Gimesia benthica: one gene and its partner. The protein of the gene in region 1 interacts with the protein of each later gene in a pairwise test. Links are inferred from orthologs where the notes say so. Each region holds a gene or a part of one and is shown on either strand. Other genes may lie near its edges.

What was found.
Region 2: the proteins of tpiA (region 1) and pepT interact in binary tests that used the Escherichia coli proteins (3 or more experiments, as listed by UniProt). The link is inferred for Gimesia benthica from one-to-one orthologs.

Annotation. Positions count from the first base shown.
Region 1 is NZ_CP043930.1:968,371-974,480, reverse strand. The notes cover bases 71-2,864. They hold tpiA (triose-phosphate isomerase), read right to left. Parts: upstream 1,958-2,864; coding sequence 1,184-1,957; downstream 71-1,183. Other genes in these bases: pheA (prephenate dehydratase), read right to left, coding at 2,242-2,864; secG (preprotein translocase subunit SecG), read right to left, coding at 435-1,028; F1728_RS03970 (YicC/YloC family endoribonuclease), read right to left, coding at 71-367. Outside these bases: more of F1728_RS03970, read right to left, coding at 1-70; more of pheA, read right to left, coding at 2,865-3,405. UniProt on the Escherichia coli protein: Involved in the gluconeogenesis. Catalyzes stereospecifically the conversion of dihydroxyacetone phosphate (DHAP) to D-glyceraldehyde-3-phosphate (G3P).
Region 2 is NZ_CP043930.1:338,727-346,817, reverse strand. The notes cover bases 2,516-5,494. They hold pepT (peptidase T), read left to right. Parts: upstream 2,516-3,378; coding sequence 3,379-4,611; downstream 4,612-5,494. Other genes in these bases: F1728_RS01480 (S41 family peptidase), read left to right, coding at 5,049-5,494; F1728_RS01490 (sialidase family protein), read left to right, coding at 2,516-3,232. Also shown: F1728_RS01510 (pentapeptide repeat-containing protein), read left to right, coding at 1-696; F1728_RS01505 (nucleotidyltransferase domain-containing protein), read left to right, coding at 698-1,315; F1728_RS01500 (hypothetical protein), read left to right, coding at 1,308-1,604; more of F1728_RS01490, read left to right, coding at 2,075-2,515; more of F1728_RS01480, read left to right, coding at 5,495-6,719; F1728_RS01475 (WD40 repeat domain-containing protein), read left to right, coding at 6,716-7,615; F1728_RS01470 (serine/threonine-protein kinase), read left to right, coding at 7,858-8,091. UniProt on the Escherichia coli protein: Cleaves the N-terminal amino acid of tripeptides.

The DNA.
Region 1 (6,110 bases):
TGCGTGAATCATTATCGATTACGGCGCCAGGCAGAGTGAGTAGTCTGTCGAGACTGTCTGGCAGGGGAAGATGGCATTCCTCTGTCAGCTTTTTGAGCTGCTCCCAGTACTGCTGGACTACCTGATCGTCGAGCAGGTAGACGCTTTGACGGTTCAGGTGATCGATTCGCAACGTCAGATTCACAGTGCCTCGCGTAATGGCACTGCGTAACAGTTTTTCGATCTGGCTGCCCAGCTTGGCATAAAAGTCGGGGTAGCGGGTCGAAATTTTCAGGTATCGGTTATTGACAGTTCGTATTTCAGCCTGGACCGACAGGCGGTCATTTTCGGCGGTCGAACTTCCAAAACCAGTCATGCCCAGCAGCACAACACACTCTTTTCTGATATACAGGAATCGATGAGGTTACAGGAAACAGTCTCAGATCTCTGAAGAACTATTCCGACTTAGGCTCTGTGGCAGGCTTTCCTGTTTCAGCAGGTGTTTCCGGTTTCTTCTCGGGAGCCGGTTTGGTTTCAGCAGACTTGGCTGAATCCGTTTTGGGTTCTGACTTGGTTGCTTCCTCTGTGGGCTTGGCAGCTTTATCAGCAGCAGGCTTCGGTTCCGCTTCAGGTTTGGCGGGTGCTTCCGGAATGTTGGTATTGAATTCCGATTTTGCATCTTCCTCAGCGGTAGCGGCCTTCTCGGCTTCTTCTGTTTTGTCGTTACTTTCCATTGTCGGTTTTTCTGGAGTTACGGCAGCGCCACCTTTGTATTTGCTGTTGGAGCTGGCGCGGGTGACAATCCCTGAAACACCGGAAAGAATTACCCAGATGACTGCCATCACAATGGTGATTTTGGTGAAGACATCACCGGCTTTGGTACCCAGGGCGCTCTGTCCGCCTGCGCCACCAAAGGCTCCCGCCAGTCCACCGCCGCGACCCTTCTGCAGCAGGATGATGATGATCAGCATGACTCCGAAGAACATCAGCAGTGTCATCAAGAGGGTTGCAGGATCCGTGATGGCATCCAGAAAAGAAGCAAGAATCATTGTTTCATCCTAGGGGGTAATAATGTCCTGTGAACGTATTTATACAGACCGGCTGTCGCTCAGACAGATTGGCTGAATCATACAGTAATCGAATACGATCTGTAAATCGTATCTATAGCTTGAGCTGCAGCGATTTCGAATAAAGTGGCCTGTTTTCAGCTGGTGGCCAGTCCTGAGGCAGCCTGAATGATGGGAATGAACAGCTCTGGTTTGAGGCTGGCTCCCCCCACGAGGGCACCATCGACGTTTTCCTGCGAGAGCAGTTCCTGGGCGTTGTCCGGTTTGACGCTGCCGCCATACAGAATGCGTGTCGCGTCTGAGATTTCAGCAGAATACTTGTCTTTCAGCCAGTTACGCAGGTACTGATGTGCTGCTTCTGCCTGATCGGGAGTGGCGGTCAGGCCGGTTCCAATCGCCCAGACCGGCTCGTAGGCGATCACGATCTGATCGAAAGCTGAAGCATCGACTCCGTCGAGTCCACCGGTCATCTGCGTATCGAGGACGGCTTCTGTCTGATCGGCTTCCCGCTCGCTCTGCAGTTCACCAACACACAGAATCACCTGCAGACCGGAGGCAAGTGCTTTTTTCACCTTGAGGTTAATGTCCGCGTCGGTTTCTTTGAGAATGTGGCGGCGTTCGCTGTGTCCCAGAATCACGGAGCGACAACCGATGTCTGTCAGCATCTCGGTTGCTGTTTCACCGGTAAAAGCGCCGGGAGCTTCGTGGTAGCAGTTCTGGGCTCCAAATCCGACACCCGAGCCGTTAACAACATCGCCGATCGAAGTCAGGTAAGGGAAGGGGGGGCAGACCAGTACTTCAACCCCTGGATTTTCAGCAGGAACTTCTGCGACCAGTGCCTGAGCCAGCTGAGTACCCGATTCTCTGGTGGTGTTCATTTTCCAGTTACCGGCAACGAGATAACGACGCATGATAGATCCTGTATATTATCTAAAAATAGTGGGTTGAGGCTCGACTCAGAATCGGAACCCGTCAGACGGGTTTTGCGGGTAGATCGGAGCGAGAAATCAGTCGAATGCAAATGAAAGCTGGAATTCGAACAATACCAGCTTCCTCGGTGTGCTGGATAAGGTATTGAGTCCGGGCGACTGATTCAAGGAATCTCGCGCAAAATCCTGAAATGCAGCCTCTTTTGACAGAATAATGCTGGTAAACGGGCGCCGCTGAGGCTCAATCACTCATTCCGGGGTCTGATTTACTCCAGAATGCCACTTCTGGGGTAGGAGCCCATGGTTTCGAGTCGTACGACCTTCTTAGACAAATCATTCAGCGTACGCTTGATATGGGGCTCTTCTACGTGCCCTTCAAAGTCAATAAAGAACAGGTATCCTGGCTCTTCACCACGCAGGGGGAATGATTCGATCCAGGTCAGATTGATTTTGTTTTTCTTGAAGATCTGCAGGGTATCTGCCAGGGAGCCGGCTTTGTGGGCAATCTGGACCAGAATTGCAGTGCGGTCTTTACCCGTTGGTTCACAGACCTCTTCACCAATCACGGCGAAACGGGTCACATTGTTGGCGTTGTCTTCGATCCCTTCCACGATGATCTGCAGATCATATTCGACCGATGCCTGATGGCTGGCGACCGCTGCGGCACCGGGTTTGGTGGCAGCCAGCTGGGCTGCGGTCGAGGTGCTGGTTACTTCGTGCAGGTGAGCCTGTGGCATGTTCCGGGAGAGCCATTCACGGCACTGCGAGAGGGCCTGAGGTTTGCTATAGATCTCCGTAATTTCACTGCGTTCGCAGCGTGCCAGCAGATTGTGGTGCACTGCAATCAGGACTTCACCGCAGATCCGCAGCGGAAGGCGGGTGAACATATCCAGGGTGTCGACGACGCGGCCGTCGGTGCTGTTTTCAATAGGGACAACGCCGAATTCGGTATTTCCGCGGTTGACCTCTTCAAAGACGGATCCGATGGTGTTGACAGGCACCATGTCGGCCTCTTCGCCGAAACGTTCCAGGGCTGCCAGGTGCGTATAGCTGTAAGCAGGGCCCAGGTAGGCGACGCGTTGCGGGTGTATCTGTCGACGGGCTGAGCTGAGGATCTGCCGAAAGACGCCGCGGATGGACGCATTGGTCATGGGACCGGGCGCATTGAGTTTTTCGATGGTCTCGCGAAGCTCTTCATCCGATTTAGGATCGAACATGGCCTTGCGCGGTTCCGGATCGGATTTGATCTGTTTGACCGTCATTGAGCAGCGTTTGTTGACCAGCTTGATGATTTCGCGATCGAGCTTTTTTAGCTCAGACTGGATCGATGCGGGGCTGCTTTTGCTGGTCTTGCGAACAACTTTTTTCTGGGGAGCTGACTTCGGTTTAGTCACGGAAGCTCGCTTTTTCACCGCTTTTTTCTTGGCCATCGGAATCTTTCAGGATGTGAGTCTCGTTTCTGTCTCTCAGAAAATGAACCGCAGCCAGATCACAGCCTTCCTGGATGTGTGGTCGATGCTCACTGCCAGTTTCACTATGGAATTTCAATCCCTTAAGAATTTCTTAACTCGGGGTTTCTCCCGAGTGCCTTCCTTGAAAAGACTATCTAAGGATTTGTAAAATAATCAGTTAGATAGATCGAGGCAGGCACACGTGAAGGACGTTTTGTCCCTTGCTTGAGCAGAGGACAGAGTAGTCTTCAATTGTTCTAGTTTGTACCGCCGTATCTGGGGACTGTCAAGCGGTTGGGCCTTGCGTGTGAACTGTTTAGCCCTTATTTCAGCGGTCCGGCATCAGAGACTGCCAAAATGTCATTTTGGCTGTGGCGGGCTTGACTTGGGGGCGGTGTCAATATGGCAGTATTGCTGCCTGTCTGCTAGAATTTCAGTGAGTATGAAGGTCTGTAAGATTATTCATATAAATATCTTACGTTAAACGCTCTCTGTCGGGGATCTGTTGGCACGGTCCTTGCATACAGTGTCAACTGTCCCGTAATTGGGCTGAATTAAATCAAAATGGAAAACAAGCCCTGATCGATGTTTCATTTACGGCCATTATGAGGGGCTTTGAATCAGTCATCGATCTGCAATCTCGATATAGAAAGAGGGGAAACTCAAAATGTCGTCTCAAGGTGAAAAAATCATCGGAATCGATTTGGGAACCACCAACTCAGTGGTTTCAGTAATGGAGGGCGGGGAAGCCAAAGTGATCCCGAACCTCGAAGGGAACCGAATTACTCCCAGTGTTGTTGCTTTCACCGATAAAGGCGAGACACTGGTCGGCGAACCAGCCAAACGTCAGGCTGTGACCAACCCGAAGAATACCGTTTACTCAGTAAAACGGTTTATGGGACGTCGTCACAACGAAGTTCAGAACGAAGAAAAGATCGTGCCTTACACGATCGTTGGTGGTCCCGAAGACTATGTGAAAATTGAAGCGGGCAGCAAGACTCTCACGCCTCCCGAAATTTCCGCATCGATTCTGCGGAAACTGAAGGAAGCTGCTGAAAGCTACCTGGGGCACAAAGTCAACAAGGCTGTCGTGACCGTGCCTGCTTACTTCAACGACGCACAGCGTCAGGCAACCAAAGACGCTGGTCAGATTTCAGGTCTGGAAGTATCGCGTATTATCAACGAGCCGACCGCAGCTGCTCTGGCTTATGGTCTGGAAAAGAAGAATGATGAAAAGATCGTCGTCTTCGACTTCGGTGGTGGTACGTTTGACGTTTCCGTGCTGGAAGTCGGTGACGAAGTGATCGAAACCCTGAGCACCAACGGTGATGGTCACCTGGGTGGTGACGACTTCGACGAAGAACTGATCAACTACATTGCTGATCAGTTTAAGAAAGATCAGGGAATTGACCTCCGCAGTGATCCAATGGCGTTGCAGCGTCTGCGTGAAGCAGCTGAAAAAGCGAAGAAAGAGCTGTCATCTTCTCAGACGACCGACATCAATCTGCCGTTCATCACAGCCGACAGCAGTGGTGCGAAGCACCTGCAGATGGCGATTACCCGTGCGGAATTCGAAAAGCTGATCGATCCACTGGTCGAGCGGTGCCGTAATCCGGTCGAGCAGGCATTGAAAGATGCTGGTCTGGATCCGAGTGCCATCGATGAAGTGGTACTGGTTGGTGGTTCAACACGTGTTCCCAAGGTTCAGGAGTTCGTTAAGAAGATCTTTGGTAAAGAGCCTCACAAGGGTGTGAACCCCGATGAAGTGGTTTCAATCGGAGCCGCGATTCAAGGGGGATCATTGCCGGTGATGTGCAGGACGTTGTTCTGCTGGACGTGACACCGCTGTCGCTCGGTATCGAAACCGAAGGGGGCGTCATGACCAAACTCGTCGAACGTAACACAACAATTCCGGTTACTAAAGATCAGGTCTTCTCGACCGCTGCCGATAACCAGACTGCTGTGACCGTTCGGGTGTTCCAGGGAGAACGCCAGATGGCCAACGATAACCGGCTGCTGGGGCAGTTTAATCTGGAAGAACTTCCTCCGGCTCCGCGTGGGGTACCACAGATCAAAGTGGTCTTCGACATCGATGTTAACGGGATCTTGAATGTTTCCGCTAAGGATGTGGCGACCGGAAAAGAGACCTCAGTTCGGATTGAGCAGTCCAGCGGGCTGTCGGAAACCGAAATTGAAGATATGAAAAAGCAGGCGGAAGCACACGCCGATGAAGACAAGAAAAAGAAGGAACTGGCCGAGGCCAAGAACAATGGAACTCGTCTGGTTTACGAAGTCGAGAAGCTGCTCAAAGAGCATGCTGAGAAAATCGATGATTCTTCGAAGTCTGCCATCGAAGCTTCTGTGAAGAAGGTGAATGATGCTGTCGAGAAAGAGGATGTGGCAGCCATCAATTCCGCCTGTGAAGAGTTGCAGCAGGCAACTCACGCCTTTACCGAGCAGATGTATAAAGCCAGCGAAGCCGCTGGTGGCGAAGGGGCTGCTCCCGAAGGTGGTGAGAGCTCGGCTGCTACAGAAGACGAAGATGTAATCGATGCAGAATTCGAAAAGAAGGACTGATCGAGTCTGAAGTCTTCGACTAAGAAGAACAGGGACAGGGGCTCAGCCGTCCGGCTGGGCCCCGGGCTCCCGAACAAGAGTATTTTTAACGAAGCGACCGACAATTC
Region 2 (8,091 bases), 630 kb from region 1 along the record:
TTTTCTTTTGAAAATGTTAGTTTTAAGCAGTCAATTATAAATGAATGTTACTTCAGAAACTGTCAATTTAAAAATTGTGATTTCACCGGAGCAAAGATTTCAGATACGAATTTTCAAGGGGCAGAATTTCTAGGCTGTAACTTTATGTATACGAGCTTTGATCGCACTCAAATTGGAATGGGACCATTAAAACGGAATTTGCCAATTCAAGATAACCTCAAAATGTATTTGGCTAAGAGCTTGAGAATGAACTATGCATCAATTGGTGATTATGAAGGTGTGAATTTTGCAATTAAAGTGGAATTAGAAGCTACTTGGAGTCATCTGTTTAAGGCTGCTTTTTCCAGAGAGCAATACTACCGAGATAAGAGCGAATATAACGGTTTTTGGAATCGATCATGGTATGTTATAAAATGTTTGAATTTTGGATTATTCCGTTTAATTTGGGGAAATGGTGAAATCCCCTCTTTGATGTTCTTATCAATCCCATGTTTAGTTTTTGTTATGAGTCTTTTAATTTTTTTGTCCTCTGATATTTCATTTCACGATTCGATTAGGGAGACATTTAGTGTGTTTTGTGTTGGTGGGAAGTCAGCAAAATTATCTTTGTTATCTTCCTCTGTGATAAATATTGCCAGATATATTGCTATGGGACTTTTCGTCTCGAGTTTAGTTCGAAGACTCTCGAGGCGGTAAAATGTGGGTTTATGTTTATGGATCATTTGTAAGAGGTGAGATAGATAATAATTCTGACTTCGATGTGTTGTGTCTACATTCTGATAATCCGATTCTAAACATTCCTTCTAATGTCCATACAATCTCTCTAAAAACGTTTAATAAAATGCATGAAGAAGGAGATCTTTTTGCCCATCATTTATATCGAGAAAGTGTGATGATTTATTCTGCAGATGGATCTGATTTGATAAGAGAAATGAAGGAACCTGCTTTTTATGAGAACTGGAAGAAAGATTTTGAATCTTTTACTCTCATTGCGCGATATGCAATGAAAGAGCTACGAGAGTCAAATAGTTCAGTCTTTTCAAAAGGGCTTCTATACATGTCTCTAAGGGATCTGGCAATGATATATTCTTATGTTGTGATGGGTGAGGCTAATTTTTCAAAATACTCGCCCTTTCAAATAGACAATCCTTTAGAAATGAGTATTGACCATTACGATCACCTGCGTGCAAGTAGGCTTTCATCAACTCGGGGGACATGGGCTGATGAACTATTGAAACCTTTACCAGACTCATGTATTGGTTTGTCTAAACGATGGATTGAAGTATTAAATGAAAAGGTGAGGCATCATGCATAAACGAATCAAATTACAATCAACAATTATTAAAATGGTAAATCAAATTACCCCTGGGAATAAAAATCTGACAGGTTTAAGTCGTGTCGCAATACATGACTGGAGAGTCCGAAATGGGCGACAAGACCACGATGAGGTCGAAGAGACCTTGTTATTGCTTTCAGAACAGATTGGTGCTCTACATGATCGATCAAACCCGCCTAAAGATGATGTGATTGATTCAAAAACAAAATTGCTTATTGAGAAATTGAAGAATCAAGTTAAAAATAAATCTTCTGAGATTTCTGTCTAATATTGTTTTTTCCTGCTGTCAAATCACTTATTCTTATTCAACAAAAAAACGCCTGACCCCCAAGTTGGGATTCAGGCGTTTTTGATTTTCTTAACGTGCCAATGGCTGACACAAGTAGCGGTGGAGGGACTCGAACCCCCGACACGCGGATTATGATTCCGCTGCTCTAACCAACTGAGCTACACCGCCGGATGGTGTGGGCGTCTGTGTTGAGACAGACACTCCTATCCTAGTGGAAGTTCGCTGGGGAGAAAAGGTTTCTCCGGTGCTAACTTCCTTAGATATCTCACGTTATCGGCAAAAAAGCCGTTGAGAAGTCGCAAGATTAACAAATTATTGTTAGTACGCAAGTCAACCGCCGTTTTCATTCGAAAATGTCGCAGAAATTCGTTGATTGTGGGGCTTTTCCGGGGGCGTTATACTCGAATCTGCTCATTTGATACCCCTGAATCTCGCTCTGGAGTGCCCGCATGATGAAATCGCTCGCGTTCGGTCTGGTTCTCTCGCTCCCGTTCCTCTCGATTGCCCCTCTCCCGGCAGCGGCACCTGCAGAAACACCCCCTGCCCTTGAGACAGTCACACGGACGACTGTGTTTGAGAAAGGGGAAGCCGGCTATCACGGGTTTCGCATCCCGGCGCTGCTGGTGACGCCCAAGGGAACGCTGCTCGCGTTTGCTGAGGCGCGGAAGAACAATCTGGGCGACAGCGGCGATATTGATCTGGTGCTCAAGCGGAGCAGCGACAACGGGAAGACCTGGTCTCCCCTGGCGGTGCTGTGGAATGACGGGGAGAACACCTGCGGGAATCCCTGTCCGGTGGTGGATGAGTCGACCGGGCGGATCTGGCTGCCGCTGACCTGGAATCATGGCAAGGATCATGAGAAGCAGATCAAGGCGCAGACCGGTTTGGATACGCGGCGGGTCTATATGAGTTATTCCGATGATGACGGTCAGACCTGGAAGCCGCCTTACGAAGTGACCGAGACAACCAAGAAGCCGGAGTGGACCTGGTATGCGACCGGGCCGGGCAACGGGATTCAGCTGACGCAGGGACCACATAAAGGGCGGCTGGTGATTCCCTGCGATCATAATGTGACGCTGGACGGAAAGGTGGTGCGGCGGTCGCATGCGATTTACTCGGACGATCATGGCCAGACGTGGCAGTTGAGTGAGCCGATCGGCGAGATGACCAATGAATGTGCGGTCGTGGAACTGGGCGACGGTCGGTTGCAGATGAATATGCGGAGCTATCACGGCAAGAACCGGCGGGCGATTGCGTATTCCGACGATGGCGGGGCGACCTGGTCTGAGGTGACGCTCGATGCGACACTGATTGAGCCGGTCTGCCAGGCGAGCCTGATTCGTGTCTCGTTTCCCAAATATGGAACGCCGGGTCAGATTCTGTTCAGCAACCCCGCCAGTAAAAAACGGGAAAAGATGACGGTCCGGTTGAGCAAAGATGACGGGCAGACGTGGGCGGCGTCGCGACTGGTGACGCCGGGTTCGGCCGCGTATTCCTCTCTGGCTTTATTGAAAAATGGTCAGGCGGGGCTGTTGTATGAGCGGGACCGTTATCAGAAAATCGAATTCGTGGCGTTTGATTTAAAACAGTTTACTGCCGGACGTTAGGTTGTGGTGTGGATCTGGTTAAAGGATGCGTCCAGACGACAGCGAATCAACCGGGGCGAATGCCCTGCGGCTAATGGCTTTATAAGTTAGCAGGAGTCCCCTCGCTGGGACTCCTTACTATTTTCTGAAAGATAAAGTGACCGCCGATGGATACATTACTTGATCGTTTTCTGCGTTATGTCAAAGTCGATACCCAGTCGGACGAAACCAGTCCCTCGTTTCCGAGCACGAAGAAGCAGCTGGATCTGAGCCGGATGCTGTGTGAAGAGTGCGAGCAACTGGGGCTGGAAGATGTGACGATCAGTGAGTACGGCATCGTGATGGCGACGATTCCAAGTACGGTCGAAGGGGATGTGCCGGCAATCGGCTGGGTGGCCCATGTGGATACATCGCCTGAATTTTCCGGGACGAATGTGAAGCCGGTCGTGCATGAGAACTATGACGGGAGCGACCTTGTGCTGCCCGGCGATACATCGCGTGTGTTGCGGGTCAGCGAGGAGCCCCGGTTGAAAGAGATGGTGGGCAAAACCGTGATCACCACGGACGGGACCACGCTGCTGGGCGCCGATGATAAATCGGGCGTGGCCGTGATGATGTCGGCGGCAGCGCACCTGATGAGTGATCGCTCGATTGCCCACGGTCCGATCCGGCTCTGCTTTACCTGTGACGAAGAGATCGGCCGCGGGATTGAGAAACTGGATCTGGATGTGTTTGGCGTCTGCTGTGCTTACACATTGGACAGTGACGGGAGTGGTCGCATCGATTCCGAGACGTTCTCGGCCGATCAGGCGGTGATTACCGTACGGGGCGTGAATACGCATCCTTCGGTTGGTAAAGGCGTGATGGTGAATGCGATTCGGATTCTGAGCGATTTGATCTCATCCTTGCCTACCGAAACACTGAGCCCGGAAACGACGGACGGTCGCGACGGTTTCATTCATCCCTATCATATCGAAGGGGGCGTGGCGGAAGCGTCGGCCCGGCTGATCCTGCGTGATTTTGAAACGGAGAAACTGGCCGAGTATGCCGGCCTGCTGGATTCACTGGCGCAGCCGCTGCGCGAGAAATATGCGCGGGCGGAAATCAAGATCGACGTGCATAAGCAGTACCGCAACATGCGGGACGGTTTAGTCAAGGAACCGCGGGCGCTGGAGAAAGCGATTGAAGCGACGCGTGCTGCGGGGCTGGAACCGAACCTGAATATCATCCGCGGTGGAACCGATGGGAGCCTGCTGACCGAAAAGGGACTGCCGACGCCGAATCTTTCCAGCGGTCAGCATAATCCGCATTCCCCCCTGGAATGGACGACCGTGGAAGAGATGGAAAAGGCCGTTGATGTTTTAGTGCAACTTGCGATTCTCTGGGGCCAGGAACGTTGAAGTTTTTCACGTCCAGTTGAGGATTTCTGTCAACGTACCCGCTTTTTTTTCGAAACACGCCGATCTGCTTCCGGTTATTCCGCCTGTGGAAGCTGGTGAATTCAACCAGACCTTAAGCATTCTGCTGCGCCTGATGTGGCAACGAGTTAAGACGATTCGCATCAGAAGGAAATCGGGCGACGGCGTGCTGTTCTCCTGTCAGTTATTTAAGCTGTAGCGATTGTGGGGATTGTACCACATCTTCATGAAAACGATTGTTTGACCACCGTTTTTTTGTGGCTTATGTTAAACATATCGGCAAGCTACCTGTTTAAATAATCGCTGTGCATTGACGTGTGCAGCGCTGTTTGGTGTTTCGCATTTCGTTTACTTGTGATGAGCCCTGATTGTGGTGGCCTTCAAGTACGAATTACGTGCATCGACATAGAGGGGGAACAATGTTTTCTACTACCAAGATGCGACTTCTTAAGAGAGTCTACTCGAGTTCGCTGTGTATCGTGTTACTGGGATGTCAGCTGGCGGTCACTACGACTGTCTCTTATGCGGATCCCGGTCCTCTGCCCATCGTGATTCCTGTTACTCAGACCCAGGCGGTTGCCAAAGGGGAAGAGTTCGAACGGACGCGGCAGTGGATTAAGGCTATTGAGCACTATGAAGAAGCGCTCAAGGAATGGCCGGACAATGACAGCATCAAGTACGGGCTGCGTCGTGCCAAGATTCATTTCGGCATTGATCGACGTTACCACGACGACAGCTTTAACAAAGTTCTGCTGGTCCAGTCCCGTCGCGAATCATTCATTCTGTATGACGAAATTTTAGCGAAGATTCAATCGCACTTCGTCGACGCGTTGAGCACAACCTCGTTTGTCGCTCATGGAACAGAAAGCCTCTACCTCGCTCTGGCCAACGATGAATTTGTGAAGGTGCATTTGAAAAATGTGCCACCGGAAAAGATTCGCAAGATGCGTCGGATTCTTCGCGAGAACTACTGGAACAAAGGTGTCAACGGTTTTCACGGTGCCCATCAGCTGATCAACGAGGTCTGTGACCTGTCGTATCAGACTCTGGGTCTGCGTGACTCAGCCGTGATTGCAGAATACACGTTCGGCGGCTGCAATGCCCTGGACGATTACAGTAGCTTCCTGACTCCCGAACGTCTGGGCGACCTGTATGACAACATCGAAGGCGAATTCGTCGGCATCGGTATCGAAATGAAAGCCGAGATTGGTGAAGGCATGCTGTTGATCAACGTACTGCCCGAGAGTCCTGCAGAAAACGCAGGCGTGCTGGCAGGCGATCATATTGTGAGCATCGATGGCACCGACTGTCGTCACATGACGACCGATGCGGCAGCGAATCTGCTGCGGGGCACCTCCGGCAGCCAGGTGGTACTGGAACTGGAAAGTCCCAAAACAGAACAGGTCCGGATGGCCCGCGTGACTCGCAAGGCTGTACAGGTTCGCAGTTTTCCGATCGTGAAGATGGTCGATCAGGAAAATGGAATCGGCTACATCAAAATGACCGGTTTCCAGAAAACCTCAGCAGCAGAACTCGACGCTGCCCTGCAGAAACTGCACGGCGAAGGCATGCGGGCTCTGATCTGGGACGTGCGTGGTAACCCGGGTGGTCTGCTCTCTGCAGCCGTGGAAGTGCTGGATCGATTTATCGATGAAGGCAAACTGGTTTCCACCAAAGGTCGCGTATCCGATCAGAACTGGAGCTACACCGCTCACCGTCCTGGTACCTGGAAGATTCCGCTGGTCTTGCTGGTGGATGAAAACAGTGCGAGTGCCAGTGAAATTGTGGCGGGAGCACTCACCGATCATCGTCGGGCGACCGTGGTTGGTCGCAAGACTTACGGTAAGTGGTCAGTCCAGAGTATCTTCCCGATCCGCGGATCTACGGGATTGCGTCTGACGACGGCCAAATTCTATTCGCCTCACGGAAACACATATGGTAAGATCGGGATCAAACCCGGAATCACGGTTGAGAAAGATGAACTGCGGACGGCCATGTATGGGGCGTCACAGGAACAGAAACTGGCAGCAGATTCTGATATCAAACGTGGCTTACAAATTCTGCAAAGGCAATATGCTGTAACACCATGATGGATGAACGTGCCGCCTGGCTGACCCAGGGAAAAGGAATTACTCCCAGCCTCCGCTGGTCATTTTCCACCGAAGCGCCACTCCTGGCGCTCGACCTGGCACGTGAAACAGGAGAAATACTGGCCGCCGATATTTCCGGCGGCCTTTATTTATTGGATCGGCAGGGTCAGTTCCTGCATCTGAACCGCGGGATCAGGGATGTGCAGCTGGTACACTGGAGCGATCACGGCAAGCGGGGGGCCGCGATCTACTCCGATAATAATATCTGCTGTTTCGATCGCGATCTGAACGTGATCTGGGCGATTTCCTTCTCCGTGGAATGCCTGGCGATTGCCATGGATTCCTACGGCGATTATGTCGCCGTCAGTCTGGCCAGCGGGAAAACGATTCTGATCGATTCCCAGAAAAAGAAGGTGGCCAGCTTTGAGACGATGAAGCCGCTGAGTTACCTCGAATTTCAGATGACCGAACCTCGTCTGATGGGGGCGGCTGAGAACGGCCTGGTCTGCTGTTATGACCTGGAAGGCAACTGTCTCTGGACGGAGAAGCACTGGTCGAATTGCGGCGGGCTGGCGATGTCAGGCGATGGTCAGCGGATCTACCTGGCGGGATTCAATTACGGAATCCTGATCTTCGATCATGAAGGCGATTCCGCGGGAACGCTGGTATTTGAAGGGACGCCGAAGGTCCTTGCCTGCGATTTTCAGGGGAACCGGATCGTCACCGCGACCATTGAACAGGAATTGTACTGGCTCAACCAGGAGGGCAAACTGCTGTGGGGCGGGATTATTCCTGATGAGGCGATCGAGGTCGCCTGCGACCCGTTCGGACAGTGGTGCGTCTGCGGTGCTAAATCAGGGCTGGTACAGTGTCTGGACTGGAGCGACTCACTTTAAATGTGTTTGTGTGGGGGGCGGTGCGAAGATGTGATGATGTGCACTAACCCGTTTTCTAGGCAGGATCGTAGAAAAGGGCCAAGGTCTATTTTGACTCTCCCCTTGCAAATGCTTATTATATAAGCTCTTCCTGCAACACATTTTTTGCGTCTCACTTTCAGTTCCTGTTGATTCACACTTTCTCACACACTGGCGACATGCGTTACTAACACCGGCGAATCAGATCATTTCTGGGGCAGGCGATGGCCAAGCGGAATAAAGATACTCCTGAAAAGAAAAAACGCCAGTCCGCGCGCGTGCCCAAGCTGGATTCGCTGGGGAAATATCAGATCGAGAAAGAGATTGGTGCCGGTGGCATGGGGGCTGTCTTTCTCGCTCGTGACACGACGCTGAATCGACTGGCGGCTCTTAAAATTCTGCCCCGCGACAAGGCGGAAAACCCGGTTCTGGTCAAACGATTCAAGGCTGAGGGACAG